Regions from separate parts of the Anaerosporobacter sp. genome, predicted to be linked through region 2. Evidence: riboswitches for the same ligand, from Rfam matches in the RefSeq annotation. Region 2 holds a riboswitch; the other holds the start of a gene.
What was found. A riboswitch is a leader RNA that binds a small molecule or an ion and turns the genes downstream of it on or off. The one in region 2 is predicted to bind cobalamin.

Region 1 (4,441 bases), on a different contig from region 2:
TATTACTTTAAACAATTATATTATACTAAACCTGAAGCTCTACAACGTGGTAATACAGGATATATTGCTGGGATATTGACGCAATTAATTGAAAAGAAATGTTCGATGTTAATGAGTCTACTCTTATTCACAATAAGCATCATATATATCTTGTACCTAACAATATATATATCCAGTTATTCCATATGGTTTTCCATCATTATAGTATTGATTTCACTTATCTCAATAGCGATACGAATGATCTGTTCTAAGCTCATCGGACCAACATTAAAGAAAATGACGGTTGTACGTGGAGAACAGACTAGCATATTCATGGATGGCATTAATAACATCTCAACTATACAGAAATTACGTGGGTTAGATTTCATAAATCAAAAATCAGAAACGGTTAGTCGAGAGAATTTACAAGCAACCAAACGATATGTAATCGGTAATGAAATTGGCTTTACATTATACAAAACGGTTAATTATTTACTTTATCCGATTTGCATGTTTGTTGCATATGCCATCTATAAGAAAGATCAAACCTTTCCGATTATAGAATTCATGTCTTATTTGTCCTTAGTAACTATTCAACTTGTATTTAATAATAGGAATATATCGAGTTTTGTAAGAGATTATAATAGCTTCTGCGTATCACAAAAAGAAATGGATAGGATTATCGAAGAACAATCGGAAATCTATACATCTACTTCAATAGGAGATGGGTTTCACGAATTAGCTATCCGCAACTTAAAATATCAATATAATTCTAATGAAGAAGCACTCACTATAACCATCCCCAACTTTCATATAGGCAAAGGAGAGCGAATCTGTATTACAGGAGAAAGTGGTCAAGGAAAAACTACTTTATTAAAGATTCTTTCAGGTATCATTGAAACCAAAAATCATATTTTTCTAGATGGGAAACCATTAACCCAGAACATTGATGCGGTATTTATCGCACAAGATACGGAGATGCTAGACTTAAGTTTACGTGAAAATCTTACATTTGGCAACCAATCCATTACAGATGAACAGCTTTATACTATGCTTGATGCAGTTGGGTTATCAGAGTGGTTATCAATGCAAGAGAAAGGCCTTGATACATTAATAGGCGAACGAGGTGTATTCGTTTCTACAGGTCAAAGACAGAGGCTGAATGTAGTTCGTGGATTATTAATAAAGAAAGAAATCTATCTTCTTGATGAACCAACTAGTAATGTAGATGATATTACCGAAAGAAAAATGATTGAACTTATAGATACATATTTAAAAGATAAGACGGTAATCATCATAACTCATAAAGATAAGATTTTTAAAATATGTGATAGAAGATATATATTTGAGGAAAATGCATTACAGGAGTTAAAGTGACTCATTAATTGTGATGACTTATCAGTCATACTGACTAGATGGTCATAATGACTTTAGGGTCATATTGACTAGCTGGTCATACGATTTATATATTTATAGATATTGAGTGACTATAAATAATGAGTCAAATTTACTGTCAAAATTAAAAGAAGAAGATAGATGGTAATAACATACAGTTTATTATATAAAAAGTATGGGAATAACATTTTATAAGAATATGAATTCAAAACTTGCTATAATGATTTATATTAGGTATAATATTTTGAAGTAATTAATAAAATATAATATTAAGTCATAGGTGTCAAACATATTTATTTGTTTGGTGAAAAGGGAAACAGGTGTGAATCCTGTACGAACTCGTCACTGTAATCAGGGAATTTGTAACCAACGTTTTATAACGTTACATCACTGGGAAACCGGGAAGATGGTTACTTATGTAGATCTGTAAGTCAGGAGACCTGCCATGGCTGTACGAAGGCTTTTGCCTAACCACGAGTAATTGGTTGTACGATAAGGAAATACGTTTATGTATTTTACTTACCATGCGTCTCCTTTTACTCAGGTAAACCTTCCTGTTGTAGAAGGATTTTTTAATGTAAAAAGGAGAGAACGTATGGAAAAAGAAAAAAGTAATTTAAGTTCTAAGAAAATCATTATTGGAATCGCAATCTTAGTGGTATTAGTTGTCGGTGCACTCTGCGCATACAAGAAATTTTCACCAAAACCAGTTAAAGGTTCAAAATCAATTACCGTTACCGTAATTGATGATAAGGACAATCGTACTACGTATGACCACAAAACTGATGCAGAATTTTTGAGAGCTGCATTAGAAGAAATTGATGGCTTAACGGTAGAAGGTGAAGAAGCTCAATATGGATTATTTGTGAAAACTGTTAATGGATTAACAGCAGATTATAATGTGAATGGTGCATTCTGGTCTTTCTCAGTTAATGGAGAAGATTGTAATAACGGTATTGAAACGCAGCCAGTTTATGATGGAGATACATTTGAGATAACCTATGAAGCACAATAATCCAGTTAAAGTCCCTAAGTTATCAATAAAAGATATTGCACTAATTGGAATAATGAGCGCAACGTTAATTGCTGGTAAGATGGCTTTATTCTTACCTAATATTGAAATTGTATCGTTACTAATAATTATTTTCACGTTAACTTTCGGATATAAAGTATTCTATTCAATTGCAGTTTTCACATGTATCGAAACATTTATATGGGGAATGGGTCTTTGGTTCATTATGTATATTTATATTTGGACCTTGTTAGCTATTATTACGTATCTATTTCGTAAACAGGATTCAGCATGGTTTTGGAGTATCGTATCTGGTTTGTTTGGTTTATGTTTTGGAGCATTAGGTTCCATAGTATATCTAGTTATTGGTGGAGTTAAAACTGCATTCGCATGGTGGATAGCAGGAATCCCTTGGGATGTAACTCACTGTATTGGTAATTTTGTACTCGCATTATTCTTATATAAACCTTTGATGACTGTTTTTAGAAAGCTTAAGAGATTTTACTAAGTATGTATGTTTATAGACATAACATATGCTAAGTAAAAGAAGTAGTTGAATATTAAAAAGAAAAACTAAGTAGATTACAAATCAAATGTCATTAAGTTAAGATGACATAGATAACATATCTACTTAGTTTTTTTATATCTATTATTTACTTATCTTATAGACATAATCTGTATTATAAGTTCTTATATAAAGATAATTTCCCTTCTTCACAATATACTCTGGGGCTGTTTTAACAAGTAATTTACTAATGATCTTTCCAGTATGTATATTCAGTTGATATATGTAGTCTGGTTTGTCTGTAAAACCATAACCTGTGATGATAACATCTCCAATTATTTCAAATCTATAACTATTAGCAACAAGCGCTTGTGATCTCCAAATTAATTTATTTGTTTTAAGATCAATAGCAGTAATATAAGCATTTTGATTATATGAACTTTTTGCATAAGTTAAGTGACTATTTGATACATACAAAACATTATTCTTTATTGTCGCCCACATGATTTTCTGTTGGATGTAATCATAATCCTCTTTTACATATTTAGAAGAGTATCGATAATTTGAAAAGTCATATTGATATGCAATTTCTTTCGTCTTTTTATTGTAAATTGTAAGTATATATCCCTCTGCATAATTACCACCATATGTACAATACACATAATTATCATCATAAAATGCGTCCGTTAGTATTAAATAATCGTAGTTCTCTTCGACATAGCTAGGTATATCGTCTTTGTAATCACTGTCTTCATAGTAAGAAATGTCTCTATCTATAATTTGATAACGTCTTGAATTTAGTTTGTTCTTAGTAAACCATTTCTCCTCATCAATAATTTCATTGGATTTTTTAGACTTTTGAGTTAACTTCAGAGGAGAAACTTTCTTTGTTTTAGCACCTTTGGAAAGCATATATTTCATAGGCGGTTTTTTAAGGACAGTAATTGATTGATTATCTTTCTTATCGTTTGCATAAACAACATGACTGCATAAAGTCATAACTAGACATAAACATAATATTGTTGCTAATATCTTCTTCATATTGTAATTTTCCTTTCAAATATATTTTTCAAAATATTATTTAGTTTATTTTACCATATAATAACGTAAACTTCCATGCTGTATAGCCAGTATCTACTTAGAATTAATGGGCGAAGGTATATGAACTAAAAAACAACCGCTTCCTATTTTAGCATAAACCAGTTGAATTATGGAAAATTATATCTTATAATGAACTAGATACTTAAGTACGGATATTTAGGTAGGGAATACTTATTATTACATAAAATGATGCATAGAGCCTAGTAAAAAATTTGGGAACCTTATGCTGATTACAATCGTCTAATTTTTGAAAGATTAATCATCTAATTAAATTATGAAATGAGGTAGTAGGTATGAGAATAACTCCAGAACAACAAGATTCGTTAAATAAAGCACGTTGCAAGCAATTAAAAGAAATAAGAAAAAACATGGCAGCTGAACTTGGTATATCATTGACTCAATGTGAATGCCAGAATCATGAGTTTTGTAGTGGCACTTGTCCTAAGTGT
Region 2 (4,441 bases):
GATGTAGTTTCTACATAATCTAAGTTTAATAAAAGATGTTCCCCATATTCAGTGGCTACACATGCATGTGTGGCTATTTTTAATGTATTTAGATATTCTGCCAAGATACGTCCTTCTGTTGTTCCAGCAAAGAGTAATATTCGTTTCATTAGTTGCCTCCAAATTTAAAAAAATTTAATTATATAGTCAGCTAAAACAACGGCGATGGTTACACCATTTCTGACTGTTTTTCTTATTATAAGAGAACCCTCAGGATCTTGATATAATGCAGCCCTTTCACAGACGTTATCAACTCCAGTTACAGATTTTACGAAAGTTGAAGGGGTAAAGTCACCTTCTAGGGAAGCTAATTCTGCAGAGGTATTTGTTATATAAGGTAGATGATATTTTTCACAGAAAGAAAGCAACCCTTCTTCACTAGACTTTAAATCAATACTGGCAATTTGTTTTATTGCATGCAAAGAAATATGATGTTTCGCTAATGTATGTAATATTAAGAATTCAATATCTTCCATAGGCGTACCTTTCTTACAGCCGATTCCAAGAGTTATAATCTTAGGAATTAAGCGAAGGGTAACTTCAAAGGGATATTTTTTGTCATCTAATGTAATAGCAATTCCAAAAGGTAGAGAAGTTTCATCTGGTGATTGCATTCGTAAATGATCGGGGAGGGGAGATTTCACAGGGAAATCACTAGTTAATCCAATCTCTTTATGATTAAGCAAATCACTAGAGACTTGTTTGGCTAGATTCATATCATCAATATACATATTGTTCTTAGTGGCAAATACATCTACAGCAAAGAGATGATTCAAATCGGTTGCAGTTGATATAATTGGCGTGGCACCAATGAAATCTGCAATTTGTTTCGTTAATTCATTACCACCACCGATATGACCAGATAACAGTGAGATTACGTATTGGCCAAGCTCATCAATAACAATAACAGCAGGATCGGTTGTCTTACTTTCAAGGAAGGGGGCTATAGATCGGACTGCAATTGCGCATGCACTTACAAAGATGATTGCATCTACATTATGAAATATTACTTTGATTTGTTCTTTTAGCGGAAGATTAAGTTTGGTAAGGTTAGGAGGAAGTTGTGATTTGATAGTTGTATAAGAAGTACAATCATTGCTGTTATTAACAAGGTTTTTATGTAATTCACTGCAAAGTGTTGAAGCATTTGGTGTAAATGAAAAAAGAACGTAGCGCATGAATAATTCCTCCTGGTTTATTTGAATTAAGTATACCTTAGAATGAATAAAATGTATATGAAATAAGAGTATAATTCCATACACAATTATTCCTATTATAGTTCAACAGTAGCATATTCATTGCATGAATTGAATATATTAACATCATATAACACTAGAAAAGTCTTAAGAATAGAGTAATACATAAGACAATATGTAGTTCTAACAATTGACAAGTATTTATGCACATGCTACTCTTATTAAAGTAAATTCAATATTGCTTTTGTTTTCAGGATTACTCATGGATTTTTCCGTGAATGGGGAAGCAGGTTAGAATCCTGCGCAGTACCCGCTGCTGTATGGGAATAGTAGTACTTCATTATGTCACTGTGAATAATGGGAAGGCGAAATACTATGTTTAACGCCCAAGCCAGAACACCCGACTGAAAATGAATTTACAAGGTTACGGGGATATAACCAGGTAGTTAATTAGAGAGTAAGGAATGTAATAATACCTCCTCTCTTTCTTTTCGTACCTGTCGTTGTATCGTAAGGAACAAAAACAGGGTGACGATTCAGAAATGTTAAGATAGCTGAATCGTTACGAAATTGAAAGAGAAGGAGGATTTTTTATGTCGAAAAGACAGAAACTCGTATTCAGAGCTTCTATACTGATAGCTCTAAGTCTAGGTATTGCACCGATAACATCTGCAATGCACATTATGGAGGGATATTTACCGATATCCTATTGCGTTATGTGGGGGGCTTTATGTGTTCCATTTTTAGTTTACGGTGCATTTTCAATTAAGAAGCAATTAAATAATCACAGAAAATTGCTTCTCATCTTTGCGATGGTAGGTGCGTATGCATTCGTACTATCAGCTCTTAAAATTCCATCAGTTACTGGAAGCAGTTCTCACCCGACTGGTACAGGATTAAGCGCAATTTTATTCGGACCAGGAGCAACTGCATTAATAGGCGTTATTGTACTGCTATTCCAAGCTGTTTTGCTTGCCCATGGTGGCTTAACAACCCTTGGTGCTAATACATTTTCCATGGCAATTGCTGGGCCAATCGTATCTTACCTTGTTTATAAATTAGTTTTGAAATGTAAAGGTTCTCGTTACGTAGCAATATTTCTTGCTGCCTCGTTAGGAGATCTATTCACATATGTTATCACTTCTTTACAATTAGGTCTTGCCTTTCCAAGTGCAGATGGTGGTGTGATTACTTCCATTATAAAGTTCATGGGAGTGTTTGCTGTTACTCAGATTCCACTTGCTATTATTGAAGGTTTTTTAACTGTAATAGTTGTTATTGCATTAGAATCATTTGCTAGGACAGAATTAGAGGAACTTGGTTTTAGAAAGGAGCTGCGTGAAGTTGAGTAAGAAAAAGGTTGTTGTTATATTATTGGTGATTTGTATCGTAATTGCTACAATTCCGTTACTTATACATAAAAATAGTGAATTTGGCGGTTCAGATGGCCATGCAGAAGAATTGATTACAGAGATTAATCCAGATTATAAAGTGTGGGCAGACCCTGTTATGGAGCCACCTGGTGGTGAAACAGAATCCTTATTATTTTGTCTACAAGCAGCGCTTGGGGCAGGAGTATTCGGTTATGGTTTAGGTGTTTTAAGAGAAAGACATCATAAGGAGAATAAGCCCCTATGATTATGATGGATAAATGGGCATACAGTTCTAGACTCAGAGATAAAAATCCATACAGTAAATTGCTTTTTGGAGTAGGAAATTTATTAATATGTATCATATGTCGAGACAATGTAGTATCCTTATGCATATTTATGATGATGTCTGCATTGATTGTGCTATTGGGGAAGATGCCGCTTCGAGCATATATACGATTGCTGTGTGTACCATTGATCTTCCTAGTAATAAGTACAATAACAGTGATATTTGAATTCGGACATGTGGAGTCCTCTAAGGTCGTTGTTTCCTTGGTTAACGGGAATATCTATATGACTGCGTGGTCTTTAACAAGGGGGATTTTGCTGTTTGGTTCATCTTTTGCATCCGTTACTTGTTTGTATTTTCTAGCGTTAACAACTCCCGTAATTGATTTGATTCAAGTACTTAGAAGTTTTCATCTTCCTAAGATTGTCATTGAGTTAATGTATCTAATCTATCGTTTTATATTTTTGTTATTAGAGACAGGAGATGCAATTGTAGTAGCACAAGATTGTAGATTAGGATATAAAGACCCGAAGACGTCAGTGAAATCTACATCTAAAATGTCAGCAGTGCTATTCGTACGTGCATATCAGAAAGCAGATGCTTTATTTAGTGCAATGGAATCAAGAGGTTATGACGGTGATTTATGTGTATTAAGTACTGTTGAACGACCACGAATCTGGGAAGGAGTATCTATGCTTGGGATTATTATAGTAGAGGGAATCCTCTGCTATAGTTTCTTAGCATGATAAGATATTGAGTAAAAGTTGGAAGGGTTATAAGATGATTGAAATTAAGAATCTGGATTATAGATATGAAGATGGGACAGTAGCATTACAGAATGTTAACATAACAATTCAAAAAGGCGAAAAGATTGCTATTATGGGACCAAATGGATCAGGAAAATCAACTTTATTTCTCTGTTTGAATGGAGTGTGTAAACCGACAAAGGGAAGTATTCTAGTGAACGGAGCGCCTATTGCTTATAATAAAAATGGACTTAAGAAATTAAGGCAGATGATAGGAATTGTTTTTCAAAACCCAGATCATCAACTGTTCAGTGCTGATGTCTATCAAGAGATTTCTTTTGGTCCGATGAATCTGGGACTAGAAAAAGAGATTGTAAGAGAGCGTGTAGAAACTGTTCTTTCGAATCTTCATATAGAACATCTGAGAAAAAGACCTACACATTTCTTAAGTGGTGGACAAAAAAAACAAGTTGCAATTGCTGATATCATGGCGATGAAGCCAGAAGTTATTTTGTTTGATGAACCAACAGCTGCACTGGATTCCTATCACAGAAAGGTCGTAAATTCTATGATTGATGAACTATGTGAGTCGGGAATAACGGTGATTCAAGCAACACATGATAGCGATTATGCTATGGAATGGGCAGATCAAGTTATCGTTATTCAAGATGGTAAGGTATTAGTAAAAGATACCCCGCAGAATGTATTTCAGAATGATGAGTTAAGGAAAAGGGCATATCTAGAAGAACCAGATGTTATAAAGATGTATAATTGCCTAGGTAAGACTCATAGGATAGATAT

Region 1: linked by a shared signal. The riboswitch ahead of ACW2QF_RS11305 (DUF4430 domain-containing protein) and the one ahead of ACW2QF_RS06550 (energy-coupling factor ABC transporter permease) in region 2 are both predicted to bind cobalamin.

Annotation. Positions count from the first base shown of each region.
Region 1 is NZ_CBDLAM010000094.1:2,454-6,894, forward strand. It holds gene ACW2QF_RS11300 (ATP-binding cassette domain-containing protein) at 1-1,356, shown strand, start outside; cobalamin riboswitch at 1,636-1,836, shown strand; gene ACW2QF_RS11305 (DUF4430 domain-containing protein) at 1,970-2,389, shown strand; gene ACW2QF_RS11310 (hypothetical protein) at 2,376-2,894, shown strand; gene ACW2QF_RS11315 (hypothetical protein) at 3,036-3,932, opposite strand; gene ACW2QF_RS11320 (hypothetical protein) at 4,286-4,441, shown strand, end outside.
Region 2 is NZ_CBDLAM010000041.1:7,698-12,138, forward strand. It holds gene cobK (precorrin-6A reductase) at 1-149, opposite strand, end outside; gene ACW2QF_RS06545 (cobalt-precorrin 5A hydrolase) at 165-1,217, opposite strand; cobalamin riboswitch at 1,471-1,657, shown strand; gene ACW2QF_RS06550 (energy-coupling factor ABC transporter permease) at 1,829-2,587, shown strand; gene ACW2QF_RS06555 (energy-coupling factor ABC transporter substrate-binding protein) at 2,580-2,873, shown strand; gene cbiQ (cobalt ECF transporter T component CbiQ) at 2,870-3,640, shown strand; gene ACW2QF_RS06565 (energy-coupling factor ABC transporter ATP-binding protein) at 3,675-4,441, shown strand, end outside.